One region of the Streptomyces sp. NPDC047002 genome, then DNA from elsewhere that is predicted to be linked to it. Evidence: riboswitches for the same ligand, from Rfam matches in the RefSeq annotation. Region 1 holds a riboswitch; each other region holds the start of a gene.
What was found. Region 1 has a riboswitch for cobalamin ahead of AB0910_RS11290 (CbtB-domain containing protein). Riboswitches for the same ligand answer to the same signal wherever they lie in the genome.
Positions count from the first base shown of each region.

Region 1 (3,154 bases):
TGGGCGGGCCGGGGCGAGGCCCCCCGTCCCGCTGACGGCGGCGCGGCGGCCCGCTACGCTCCCGGTGTGTCTGCCACGCCTGATCATGACGACCGCCGCGTCGCCGCCGCGCCCGTGCTGGGTGAAGAGTACGCCCTTGACGGGGCGTGGGTGATCCGCGTACGCGGTGACCTGGACCTCGACTCGCTCCCGCCGCTGCGCGCCGCCCTGGAGGCGGCCGCAGCGGCCCATCCGGTGACGGTCCTGGACGCGAGCGGAGTGACCTTCGCCGACTCCAGCGCGCTGAACCTGCTCCTTGACACCGCGCAGGCCTCAGCCCTGCGGATCGCGGCCCCCTCGGAGGCGCTGCTCCGGCTGCTGCGGATCACCGGGGCCGACCAGGTCCTGCCCGTGTGGCCGGACGCGGCGCGGGCCGCGGCCGGCTGACGGAGCGGCCGGGAGTCCGCGCCGCCGTGCCGGGGAGCACGGCCGGGCAGGGAGCACACCCGGGCAGGAGCACGCCCGGCCCGCGTCCGCCGCGGTTCCGCGCGCCGTGCGTAAGCTCGGGACATGACCACACATTTCAACGTCGTCGTCCTGGGCGCGGGCCCCGGCGGGTACACCGCCGCGGTCCGCAGCGCCCAACTGGGCCGGTCCGTGGCGGTGGTGGAGGAGCGCTACTGGGGCGGGGTCTGCCTGAACGTGGGGTGCATCCCCTCGAAGGCCCTGCTGCGCAACGCCGAACTGGCCCACCTCTTCACGCAGGAGGCGAAGACCTTCGGCATCCGCGTGGACGGCACGGTGAGCTTCGACTACCACGAGGCGTACGCCCGCAGCCGCCGGGTCGCCGACGGGCGGGTCAAGGGCGTGCACTACCTGATGAAGAAGAACCGGATCGCCGAGTACGACGGGACCGGGACCTTCCTCGACGACCACACCCTCGCGGTGCGCACCGCGGACGGCACGTCCGAGACCCTCACGTTCGACCACTGCATCGTCGCGGCGGGCGCGTCGACCCGGCTGCTGCCCGGCACCTCGCTGAGCGAGCGCGTGGTCACGTACGAGGAGCAGATCCTCAGCGAGGAGCTGCCGGAGAGCATCGTCATCGCGGGCGCGGGCGCCATCGGCGTCGAGTTCGCCTACGTCCTGCACACCTACGGCGTGCAGGTCACCCTGGTGGAGTTCCTCGACAGGCTCGTGCCCCTTGAGGACGAGGAGGTATCCGCCGAACTTGCCAGGCGCTACCGCAAGCTGGGCATCAACGTGCTGACCTCGACCCGGGTCGAGTCGATCGACGACTCGGGCGACACGGTGCGGGTCCATGTGACCACGGGCGGCCAGCGACAGACCCTGGAGGCAGGCAAGGTGCTCCAGGCCATCGGCTTCCGGCCCCGGGTCACCGGCTACGGCCTGGAGAACACGGGCGTGCGCCTGACGGAGCGCGGCGCGATCGACGTGGACGCCCGCTGCCGCACGAACGTCCCGCACATCTACGCCATCGGCGACGTCACGGCCAAGCTCATGCTCGCCCACGCCGCGGAGGCCATGGGCGTGGTGGCCGCCGAGACCCTGGCGGGCGCGGAGACCATGGAGCTGGACTATGTGATGATCCCCCGCGCGACCTACTGCCAGCCGCAGATCGCGAGCTTCGGGTGGACGGAGGCGCAGGCCAGGGAGCGGGGCTTCGACGTGCGGGTGCAGAAGTTCCCGTTCACGGCGAACGGCAAGGCGCACGGCCTGGGCGACCCGGCCGGGTTCGTCAAGATCCTCAGCGACGGCCGGTACGGCGAGCTGCTCGGCGCGCATCTGATCGGGCCCGAGGTGACCGAGCTGCTGCCGGAGCTGACCCTGGCTCAGCAGTGGGACCTGACGGTGCACGAGGCGGCCCGCAACGTCCATGCGCACCCGACGCTCGGCGAGGCGGTGAAGGAGGCCCTGCACGGCCTCGCGGGCCACATGATCAATATGTGAGGTGCCCGCCGCGCGGCCCCGGCCCGGCCGCCCGCCGCCGGGCCGGGACGGCGCCGGTGTGGCGGCCGTCTCCCGCCGACCGATTGACGTACCTCGGTCAGGATCCGTACGCTCCGCGGGTAAGGATGGTGTAAGGAAGCTGGTGAGAGTCCAGCACGGTCGCGCCACTGTGACGGATCCGACGGGTCCGCAGTCAGACACTTCACCATCACGACGCTCCACCCACGCGGGACGCAAGATCCCCGAAGGAGACTCTCGTGAGCAGCATGTCCGCGCCCAGCGCCGCCCCCGCCTCCACCCCGCTCGTCCTGCCGGTCACCAAGGCCGTGCTGTGGCTGGTGGGCACCGCGATCGTCGCGCTGGCCGCCTACTACTTCATCGGCGTCGACCAGGGCGCCTACTCCGTGTTCGGCAATGACATGCACGTGCACGAGTTCGTGCACGACGCCCGCCACTTCCTCGGCTTCCCCTGCCACTGACCGGACCTCGGGCCTGTCCGACAGGCCCCGGGCCGACCGACGGGACCTCAGGAAAGCGGACTGCTGAACAATGGAAAAACGACTCATACTGCGCGGTGTCCTCGCCGGCGCGGTCGCGGGCCTGCTCGCGTTCCTCTTCGCGCGGATCTTCGCCGAGCCGCTGATCGGCAGGGCGATCGACTACGAGAGCGGGCGCGACGCCGCCCAGGCCGCGCTCGACAAGGCCGCGGGTCTCGCCCCCGAGGCCGCGGACCCCGACCTCTTCAGCCGGACGGTCCAGGCCGACGTCGGCATCGGCGTCGGCATGGTCTTCTTCGGTATGGCCATGGGCGCCCTGTTCGCCATCGCCTACGCCATCTGCCTCGGCCGCGTGGGGAGGTTGCGCGCCCGCAACCTCGCGATGCTGGTGGCGCTCGGCGGGTTCCTCGGCTTCTACCTGGTGCCCTTCGTGAAGTACCCGGCCAACCCGCCGTCCATCGGGCACCCCGACACCATCAGGGAGCGCGGCAACCTGTACCTGGTCATGGTGGGCGCCTCGATCGTGCTCCTCGTCCTCGCCGTCTGGCTCGGCAGGCGCCTCGCGGGGCGGTTCGGCAACTGGAACGCGACGCTGCTCGCCGCCCTCGCCTATGCGGTGGTGATCGGCGTGGTGATGGCGCTGCTGCCGTCGCTCGGTGAACTGAGCGCCAACGTGCAGGAGTTCGGCCACCACGCGACGGAGACGC
Region 1 is NZ_JBEYWC010000008.1:218,964-222,117, reverse strand. Features, by position in the region: gene AB0910_RS11300 (STAS domain-containing protein) at 67-426, shown strand; gene lpdA (dihydrolipoyl dehydrogenase) at 550-1,950, shown strand; adenosylcobalamin (AdoCbl) riboswitch at 2,075-2,160, shown strand; gene AB0910_RS11290 (CbtB-domain containing protein) at 2,217-2,429, shown strand; gene AB0910_RS11285 (CbtA family protein) at 2,500-3,154, shown strand, end outside.

Region 2 (3,154 bases), on a different contig from region 1:
CCTGACCCTCGCACGGCCCGGAGCCGCCCGCACCGCCCTCAGGCCGTGCCGCACCGAAGGACGTGCGGCCGGCGGCCCCGCGGCGGCGGTTCCCCGGCAGCCCCCGCCGACGCGGAGCGAGCCCCTGCCGTGGGAGGGCCCTGGAAGACTGTCCGCATGAGTACGGAGCAGCGCGCGATCCTCGTCATCGGCATCGGGGCCGGCGATCCCGACCACCTGACCCTTCAGGCCGTGAAGGCGATCCGGCGGGCCGACGTCTTCTTCATCGTCGGCAAGGGACCGCACAAGGCGTCCCTGACCGACCTGCGCCGCCGGATGATCGAGGAGCACGCGCAGCGCCCGTACCGTCTGGTGGAGGTCGAGGATCCCGGCCGCGACAGGCGTCCGATGGACCGCTCCGGCTACACGGCGGCCGTCGAGGACTGGCGCGAGCGGCGCGGCGGGATCTTCGCGAGGGCCATGCGCGAGGAGATGGCGGCAGGTGAGACGGGGGCGTTCCTCGTCTGGGGCGATCCGTCCCTGTACGACAGCACGCTCGGCATCCTCGGGGACATCGAGGACCGCGGCGCGCTCTCCATGAGCGTCGAGGTGATTCCCGGCATCACCAGCGTCGCCTCCCTGACCGCACGCCACCGCATCCCGCTCAACCAGGTGGGCCGCCCGGTGCACATCACCCCGGCGCGCCGCCTCGCCGACGTCGCCCAGAACGACGACGGCGACATCGTCGTCATGCTCGACGCGGACGAGTCGTTCAGCCGGGTCGAGGGCGACGACGTATGGATCTACTGGGGCGCCTACCTCGGCACCCCGGACGAACTCCTCGTCGCCGGGCCGCTCCACGAGGTCGCCGACCGCATCCGGCGGGTCCGCGCCGAGGCCCGCGAGCGGCACGGCTGGATCATGGACACGTATCTGCTGCGGATCGCGGAAGGGCCGGCGCGAGCAGCCGCGTCGGTGCCGCCAGGGGAGACGGGCGGGAGCGGCGGGAACGTCGCCTGACACCCGCCGCGTCGCCGACTCGTCCTGCATGTGCTCGGCGTCGAGGAACACACCGCCCTCGCGCGGCAGGCAGGCCGGCACGCCGTGGAGGCGGACCGGCGGCCCGGTGTCCGGCCGGTGCAGGACGGTGGCCCCGGCGCCGGGGCACCGGTGCGGCACCCGGTCCGTGACGGCAGCGGTGCAGCGGGCCGGGCCAGCCCACGCCGGGCCGGGCCGGGCCAGCCCACGCCGGGCCGGGCCGGGCCAGCCCACGCCGGGCCGGGACGCGCGGCGCCGGGCCCGCCACCGCCTCGACCGTGCCGATCACGGCCCGGAAGCGCTCCTCCCCGGCCGGTTGAAGGGACCGGGCTCCTGCCGACGACCGCCCGTGCGTCACAATGAGCACACGAGGCGACGGAGACCAGGAAGCCGGTGCGAATCCGGCGCGGTCCCGCCACTGTGACCGGGAAGCGACCCTCCCGCACGCCACTGCCCGCGCGAGCGGACGGGAAGGCGGAGGCGAGCGACGATCCGGGAGCCAGGAGACTGACCCGTCGCCGGTCCGCCAGCAGGGGCGAGGACACCCCGGAGAGGATCGATGTGACGACGCATGCCCGAACAGGGCCGGAAGGGCGCAAGGAGCCGGGCCGACGCGGGGTACTGGCCGCCTCGGGCGCGATGGCGCTCGCCGGCACCGGCCTGCTCACCGGTTGCGGCGGCGACACCAGGGACGGGGGAGGCGGCGACCGGTTCCGCGCGGCGTTCACCTCCGGCGGCTCCCAGGAGACCCTGGACCCGCACGTCGCCCCGAACTTCGTCGACCAGGCCAGGGCCAAGGCGCTCTACGACACGCTCGGCACGTACGCGGACGACATGTCGGTGCGCAAGCGGCTCGCCGAGTCCTGGGAGAGCGGCGCCTCCGGCACCCGCTGGCGCATACGCCTGCGCACGGCACGGTTCCACGACGGCAAGCCGGTCACCGCCGAGGACGTCCTCTACAGCTACCGCCGCGCCGCCGACCCCAAGACCGGATCGCCCTCGCAGGTCCTGCTGTCCGCGATCGACTTCACCGCGAGCAGGGCCGACGGCGACCGCTCCGTCGTCCTCGTACTGAAGGCGCCGAACTTCGAGTTCCCCACGGTCTTCGCGGGCCCAGGCACCGAGATCATTCCGGCGGGCACGACGGAATTCCGCAAGCCGGTCGGCTCCGGGCCCTTCACCTACGTGTCGTTCACCCCCGGCGGCACCGCACGCTACCGCGGCTGGGCTGACCACTGGGACGGCGCCCCGCACATCGCAGAACTGGAGATCGTCCCCGCCGACGAGGAGGCGGCACGGCTCAACGCCCTGCTGTCCGGCCAGGTGCACTACGGCGCCGACATGGCCGGAGCGTCCGTGGAGCGGCTGAAGAACAACAGCTCCATCCGCCTGCTCACCGCGAAGCGGGCCACTGCGCAGCAACTGCTCCTGCGCACGGGGCGCACGCCGTTCGACGACCCCCGCCTGATCCGCGCCGTGCAGCTGGGCATCGACCGCGAGGCGCTGGTCCGGATCGCGCTCGCCGGGCACGGCGAGGTCGGCAACGACCTGTTCGGGATGGGCCTGCGCGGCTACCCCGACGGTCTCCAACCCCGCAGGCGAGACGTCGACGCGGCCCGCACACTCGTGAGGGAGGCCGGCGCGGAGGGGCTGCACATCACGGTGGAGACCAGCTCCGTGGACGCCGCCTGGGAGCCGGCCGCGGACCTGATGGCGCGCCAGCTGCGCGAGATCGGGCTGCGGCTGACCGCGAACACCCGTGCGTCGAGCACGTACTTCAGCGAGATCAAGACGCACGGGGTGGCGGCCTTCAACACCACCTCGACACTGCCGGTCTCCGACTTCCTGCAGCAGCGGGTGCGCGGAGGCGCCGCGCGCAACCAGACGCAGTACTCCTCGAAGAGGTTCGACGCGCTGCTCGACCGGGCCCGCACCAGCCGTGACGAGGCGGAGCGGCTCGGGTTGCTCGCACGCGCCCAGAGGATCGCCCGCGACCAATCCGGGCTTCTGGTGTGGGCGTTCTCCGATGCCAACGATGCCGTCGCCCGTTCGGTCGGCGGCCTGCGTGCCGCGCCGCCGAACTCGCACGACTGGGCCCGTTTCGACCGGGTCCGCGTCGGCTGACGCCGTGCGCGCC
Region 2 is NZ_JBEYWC010000004.1:86,684-89,837, reverse strand. Features, by position in the region: gene AB0910_RS06215 (enolase C-terminal domain-like protein) at 1-5, shown strand, start outside; gene cobF (precorrin-6A synthase (deacetylating)) at 157-999, shown strand; cobalamin riboswitch at 1,399-1,527, shown strand; gene AB0910_RS06205 (ABC transporter substrate-binding protein) at 1,579-3,141, shown strand; gene AB0910_RS06200 (ABC transporter permease) at 3,146-3,154, shown strand, end outside.
Region 2: another riboswitch for cobalamin. It lies ahead of AB0910_RS06205 (ABC transporter substrate-binding protein); the one in region 1 lies ahead of AB0910_RS11290 (CbtB-domain containing protein).

Region 3 (3,154 bases), on a different contig from region 1:
ACTCCTGGTCGTGGCCGCCCGCGTCGATGAGCGCGCGGATCAGCTCGTCGCCGTCACCGGAGACGAGGCCGGGGACGTCGGGCAGGGCGCCGGCGGCGGGGGTGCCGTCGGCCGCGGGCGTGCCGTCCGCGGGCGCCGCGGCCGGGCCGAAGTCGTACCCCTCGGCGACGAGGCGGCGCAGCAGCGCGACGGCGCTCGCCGGGGTGTCGAGGCCGACGGCGTTGCCGATGCGCGAGTGCTTCGTCGGGTACGCGGACAGCACCAGCGCGAGGCGCTTCTCGGCGTTCGGTATGTGGCGCAGGCGCGCGTGGCGCACCGCGATCCCGGCGACGCGTGCGGCGCGCTCCGGGTCGGCGACGTACGACGGCAGGCCGTCCTCGTCGATCTCCTTGAACGAGAACGGCACGGTGATCAGCCGCCCGTCGAACTCGGGCACCGCGATCTGCCCGGCCGCGTCGAGCGGCGAGAGCCCCTCGTCGTTGGCCTCCCAGTCGGCGCGCGAGCCGGTCAGGCACAGCGCCTGGAGGATCGGCACGCCGAGCGCGGCCAGCGCGCCCGCGTCCCACGACTCGTCGTCCTCGCCGGCCGAGGCCCCGGCCGGGCGGGTGCCGCCCGCCGCGAGGACCGTCGTGACCAGCGCGTCCGCCGCGCCGAGCGCGTCGAGCAGGTCGGGCTCAGGGGTGCGAAGCGACGCCACGTACAGCGGCAGCGGCCGCCCGCCCGCCGCCTCGATCGCCGCACACAGGGCGTCCACGAAGCCGGTGTTGCCACTCATGTGGTGCGCGCGGTAGTAGAGCACCGCGACGAGCGGCCCGGTCGCGCCGGGCGCTGCCGCGCGCTCCAGGTGCCCCCAGGTAGGGGCGGGCGCGGGCGGTTCGAAGCCGTGGCCGGTGAGCAGCACGGTGTCGGAGAGGAAGCGGGCCAGCTGGTCGAGGTTGGCGGGGCCGCCGTGCGCGAGGTAGGCGTGCGCCTCTGCCGCGATGCCGATGGGGACCGTCGACGCCTCCATCAGCTGCGCGTCGGGGGCCTGCTCGCCGGTGAGGACCACCAGCGGCACGCCGCTCGCCCGCAGCGCGTCGATCCCCTCCTGCCAGGCGCGCACCCCGCCGAGCAGCCGCACGACGACCAGGTCCGCACCGTCCAGCAGCCCCGGCAGGTCGTCGAGCGGCAGCCGCGCCGGGTTGGCGAACCGGAACGGCACGGGCGCGCCCGCCGCGTGCGCGGCGCGGGCCGAGAGCAGATCGGTGTCGGACGTCGACAGGAGCAGCAGCATGCGGCGGCTCGCCTTCCTCGGGGTCCGCGCCCCGGGCAGTGGGAGGACGGCGGGAGTTCCTGACTCACCCGGAGAGTGCCGGGCTCACAGTGGCGGGACCGTGCCGGATTCTCACCGGCCTTCCTCCCAGACGCCGTCGCTGGTCCCTCGATACTAAGCGGTGCTGGTCGGGGTGGGGAGGGCGCGTGCCGGGCGGGGGCCCGGAGCGCGCGAGGTCTGGGGTGGGGGCCCGGGGCGTGGGTATGCTCGCCGCCGTGTCCCTACCCATGCCACCAAACGGAACGTACCGGGGTGATCCGCCCGTGCGCGACCGCGGTGACGCCTGCCCCGGAGCGCTGCGGCTGCACGCCGCCGACGACGGGCGGCTGGCCAGGCTGCGGCTGCCCGGCGGTCTTTTGACGGCTCGTCAGGCCGAGGTGGTCGCCGACGCGGCCGAGCGGCTCGGGGACGGGCACCTCGACCTCACCTCGCGCGGAAACGTCCAGCTGCGGGGCCTCGCGGAGTCCTGCGCGGCGCCGCTCGCCGCGCGGCTGCACGAGGCGGGCCTGCTGCCCTCCGAGCGGCACGAGCGCGCCCGCAACATCGTCGCGTCCCCGCTCGCCGGGGAGGACGGACTCCCCTTCGCCGACGTGCGGTTGTGGGTGCGCGAGCTGGACGCGCTGGTCTGCGCGAGCGACGCGGCGGCGGACCTGTCGGGGCGCTTCCTCTTCGCGCTCGACGACGGCCGGGGCGACGTGGCGTCGCTCGGCGCCGATGTGACGTTGCTCGCAGAACCGGAGTCCGGGGGCGCCGTGCTGCTCGTCGGTCCTGGGCGGCTGCGCGTACGGGCCGCCGAGGCGCCCCGCGCCGCGCTGCTCGCCGCCGAGGCGTTCCGTACGGCGGCCGCGGCCTGTGGCGCCTGGCGCGTACGGGAACTGCCGGGGGACGGCGCCGCGCGCCTGGCCGCCGGGCTGCGCGACGCGCTCGGCGCGGGCGGTGTGCGCGCGGAGCACGTGGCGGACCCGTACGCCACGCCGCGCTGCGGCCCGCCCGCGCTCGGCGCGGTGCGCGCGCCGGGCGGTCGGCGCGCCGCCGTCTGCGTGCAGCCGCCGCTCGGGCGGCTGAGCACCGCGCAGTGGCGGCTGCTCGCGGGCGCGGGCGAAGGGCTGCGGGTCACGCCCTGGCGCGGCCTCGTCGTGCCCGGCCTCGCCCCGGCGGCGGCCGACGCGCTGCTCGCGCGGGCCGCGGACGCGGGCCTCGTGACGCGCGCGGACTCGCCCTGGACCCGCGTCGGCGCCTGCACCGGCAGGCCAGGCTGTGCGAAGTCGCTCGCGGACGTACGGGCCGACGCGGCGGCCGCCGCGGCGGGGCCCCCGGCGCGGCTGCCCGTCTACTTCTCCGGCTGCGCGCGCCGCTGCGGGCACCCGCGCGGCCCGCACCTCGACAAGGTCGCCACGGCCGACGGCACGTACACGACGACCACGGTCGCGCCCCGGGACCCGGCGGCGCCACCCGCAGCACACCCCACGCACCCCACACACCCCACGCACCCCACGCACCCCACGCACCCCACGCACCCCACGACGACAACGGTGACGAGATGACGACGACCACTGGCTTCGACTACGAGAAGGACGGCTCCGAGATATACCGCCGCTCCTTCGCCACCATCCGTGACGAGGCCGACCTCAGCGGCCTGCCCGCCGACGTGGCCCAGGTCGTCGTCCGCATGATCCACGCGTGCGGCATGGTCGACCTGGCCGCCGACGTCGCCCACAGCCCCGGCGTCGTCGCCCGCGCCCGCGCCGCCCTGCGCGCGGGCGCGCCGATCCTCTGCGACGTGCAGATGGTCGTGAGCGGCGTCACCCGCAGGCGGCTGCCCGCCGGCAACGAGGTGGTGTG
Region 3 is NZ_JBEYWC010000017.1:42,976-46,129, reverse strand. Features, by position in the region: gene cobN (cobaltochelatase subunit CobN) at 1-1,273, opposite strand, end outside; cobalamin riboswitch at 1,308-1,437, opposite strand; gene cobG (precorrin-3B synthase) at 1,516-2,856, shown strand; gene AB0910_RS17600 (precorrin-8X methylmutase) at 2,853-3,154, shown strand, end outside.
Region 3: another riboswitch for cobalamin. It lies ahead of cobN (cobaltochelatase subunit CobN); the one in region 1 lies ahead of AB0910_RS11290 (CbtB-domain containing protein).

Region 4 (3,154 bases), on a different contig from region 1:
GATCCAGTCGGTGACGCCGTCGCGCAGGTCGAGCTTGTCGTGCAGGACGCCGACCAGCTCGATCGTGCCGATGAGGAACGCCACCGCGATGGACAGGCCGGTGATCGCCAGGTTGTAGAAGACCTTGCGCACCGGGTTCGCGAACGCCCACTGGTACGCGAAGTTCATGAACGTGCCGTCGAGCGTGTCGAACAGGCTCATGCCCGCGGCGAACAGCAGCGGCAGGCTCAGCACCGCGTACCAGGGCAGCCCGGCCGCCGCCCCGCTGCCCGCCATCACCATCAGCGTGACCTCGGTCGCCGTGTCGAAGCCGAGCCCGAAGAGGAAGCCGAGCGGGTACATCTGGCCGGGCCTCGTGATGGAGCCGGTGAAGCGGCGCAGGATGCGGTTCATGAACCCCCGCGCGTCGAGGTGCGCCTCCAGCTCGGCCTCGTCGAACCGGCCGTCCCGCATGGCCCCGAACACCCGCAGGATGCCCGCGAGCGCCACCAGGTTGAGCGCGGCGATCAGATAGAGGAAGCCGCCGGAGACGGACGTGCCGACCGTGCCGAGCGTCTTGTGCGCGCCCGAGTCGTCGTCCATCAGCACCCCGGCGAGGTGCGCGCCGCCCGCGACGAGCGCCGCCATCGCCACCACCACACTGGAGTGGCCGAGCGCGAACCAGAAGCCGACCGACACCGGCCGCTTCCCGTCCGCCATCAGCTTGCGCGTGGTGTTGTCGATGGCCGCTATGTGGTCGGCGTCGAAGGCGTGCCGCATGCCGAGGGTGTACGCGGTGACGCCGAGCCCGATGCCGAACGCCTTCGAGCCCACCTCGTAGTGGTGCGGCACGACCAGCAGGAACAGCACGCCGAACGCGACGACGTGCAGCCCGGCGATCGCCGCGAGCAGGCCGGCCGTGCGTACGGTGTCCTCCCGCCGCCAGGCGAAGGGGCCGGACGCGCGCGGGCCCGAGGCCGACGGGCCCCGCCCTTCGGCCTCCGACGCGGCTGTGGACAGGGGCACGCCCAAGACGTTCACGCTCCAGCACCTCGTGGATCACTTCGTGAGATGCCGTGGCCGGTCTCCTGGCTGACGGATCCGCCGCCGCGCACGGCGTCCGTGCGGGGCGGGCGCGCCCACCGTCCGGCCTTCCCGGTCGCCGCGCGGCGGCCAGTGGCCTGGGTCCCGCGGACGGTGAACTCCCCGATCACAGTGGCGAGGGCCGCTCCGGCCTCGGACCCGAGGGTCCTCACCGGTCTTCCCGATCACCACGGCCCGGCCACAGTACGGCGCGCCCCTCTCGCCCGCAAGATTGCGCAACCACGCAGGTGTTCACTGTCACACCACCCCGGCGGGCGCTGCCCGATCCTGCGTGGCGCGGGCCCGGCGGACCCGGGTGCCCCGCGGGCCCGGCGTGGCAGGTCCGTTGCTGCGAGAATCGCCCGCATGCATCTCGTACCGCCCGAGCGCGCGGATCACCGGATCATCGACGGCCACCTCGTCTGCGACGCCATCGCGGCGGTCGGGGACCCCGGCGCCGTGCGGGCGGCGGCCGCCCGCTTCTCCCTGCTGGCCGAACCCGGCCGCCTCGCCCTGCTGCTCGCGCTGCGCGCGGTCGGCCCGATGGCCGTCTCCGACCTGGCCGTCACCACCGGCATGCGGGACCCCGCCGTCTCCCAGGCGCTGCGCCTGCTGCGCTCCGCGGGTGCCGTGGCGGGGGAGAAGGACGGCAGGATCGTCCGCTACCGCGTCGTGGACGCGGAGCTCGGCGCGCTGCTCGACCGCGCCCGCGGCGCGGCCACGGGCCCTGTCGAGCCCGCAGAGCCCGCGGGTCCGCCGCACGCGGACGCGCGCGCCGCCGCGCACTGAGCGCCCGGCCCGGCGCTCACCAGGGGACGACGCCCCCGACCCCGGTGAACGTAGCGGGCCCGCCGTCCCGCGGCCCCGCCACGGCCGCCGCCACGATGGGCGCGGCGCCCTCCGCGACGCTCTGCAGGCCCCGGTGGCCGTTGAGGTCGGTGGCCGTGGCGGTCCGGGTGGTCCCGGCGGCGACCGCGGTGGCGACCCGGGCGGTCCCGGCCCTGGCGGCCCTGGCGGCGGTTCCGGGGACCTCAGCGGCGGTCCGGGCGGCCGCGGCCACGGTGCGGACGGTCCCGGTGGGGACCCTGGCGGTGCGGACGGTCCCGGTGGCGGTCCCGGCGGTCCCGGCGGCGGTCCTGTCGGCCTGGGTGGTCCACGTGGCGCCCCCGGCGGTCCCGGCGGTCCGGGCAGCGGCGGCGCGAGCGGTCTCGGAAGCCGTACCGACCACGGCGCGGGCGGCCCCGGGGGCCGTACCGACCACGGCGACCTGGGGCGCGCCCTGCGGCACTGGCGCGACCGCACCGCCCCCACGGACGCCGGGCTGCCCGCCGGCCTGACCCCCGGCACCCGCCGCGCCCCCGGCCTGCGCCGCGAGGAACTCGCCCAGCTCGCGGGGGTCTCCTTCGACTACGTCGCCCAGGACCTCACCCCGGAAACCCACCCCTGAGCCGCGGCCCCTGCCCGATGCCCCGATGCCCCGATGCCGCCCGGGGCCGGTGCGGGCCCCGAGCCGGGGCGGGCCCTACGCTCCGCAGACCGACCGCAGCGCGATCCCCAGCGCCTCCCGGTGCAGCGCGTCCAGCCGGTGCACGGCCACGCCCGCGGTCCGCGCCCCCGACAGCGCCACCGCACACCCGGGGCCCGCACCCCGTACCCGTTCCGTGGCCGCCAGCTCGTACAGCAGGCGCTGCCCGAGCGCGTCAAGCTCCGCACGGACCGCCGCCAGGTCCTGACACGCGGCGGGCACCTCGTCCGGATGGTCCCGCCACCGTTCCAGCAGCCCGCGCTGCACGACCTTGCTCGCCTCGATCTGGTCCTCGAAGAACCGCGCAGCGACCTCCGGATCGAGCCCGATCCCCGCCGCCTGCCGCCGCACCCGGGCCAGCTCCTCCCGCTCCCGTACGGGATCGCCGACCGGCGCCCCCGTACTCCGCTTCGCGGCGGCGACCTGGTCCCCGAGCCGGATCCGGCGCACCGCAAGCTCGGCGAGGGGCCCGAGGTGCCCGAACGGCACGGCGGGCCCCCGCGAGACCGCGGCCGCGGTCCCCGCGGCGACGACGGCCCCCGCGGCGACGCCCGTGACGGCGCCCAG
Region 4 is NZ_JBEYWC010000031.1:23,918-27,071, reverse strand. Features, by position in the region: gene AB0910_RS24685 (HoxN/HupN/NixA family nickel/cobalt transporter) at 1-1,020, opposite strand, end outside; cobalamin riboswitch at 1,040-1,270, opposite strand; gene AB0910_RS24680 (metalloregulator ArsR/SmtB family transcription factor) at 1,429-1,851, shown strand; gene AB0910_RS24675 (hypothetical protein) at 1,868-2,122, opposite strand; gene aroQ (gamma subclass chorismate mutase AroQ) at 2,585-3,154, opposite strand, start outside.
Region 4: another riboswitch for cobalamin. It lies ahead of AB0910_RS24685 (HoxN/HupN/NixA family nickel/cobalt transporter); the one in region 1 lies ahead of AB0910_RS11290 (CbtB-domain containing protein).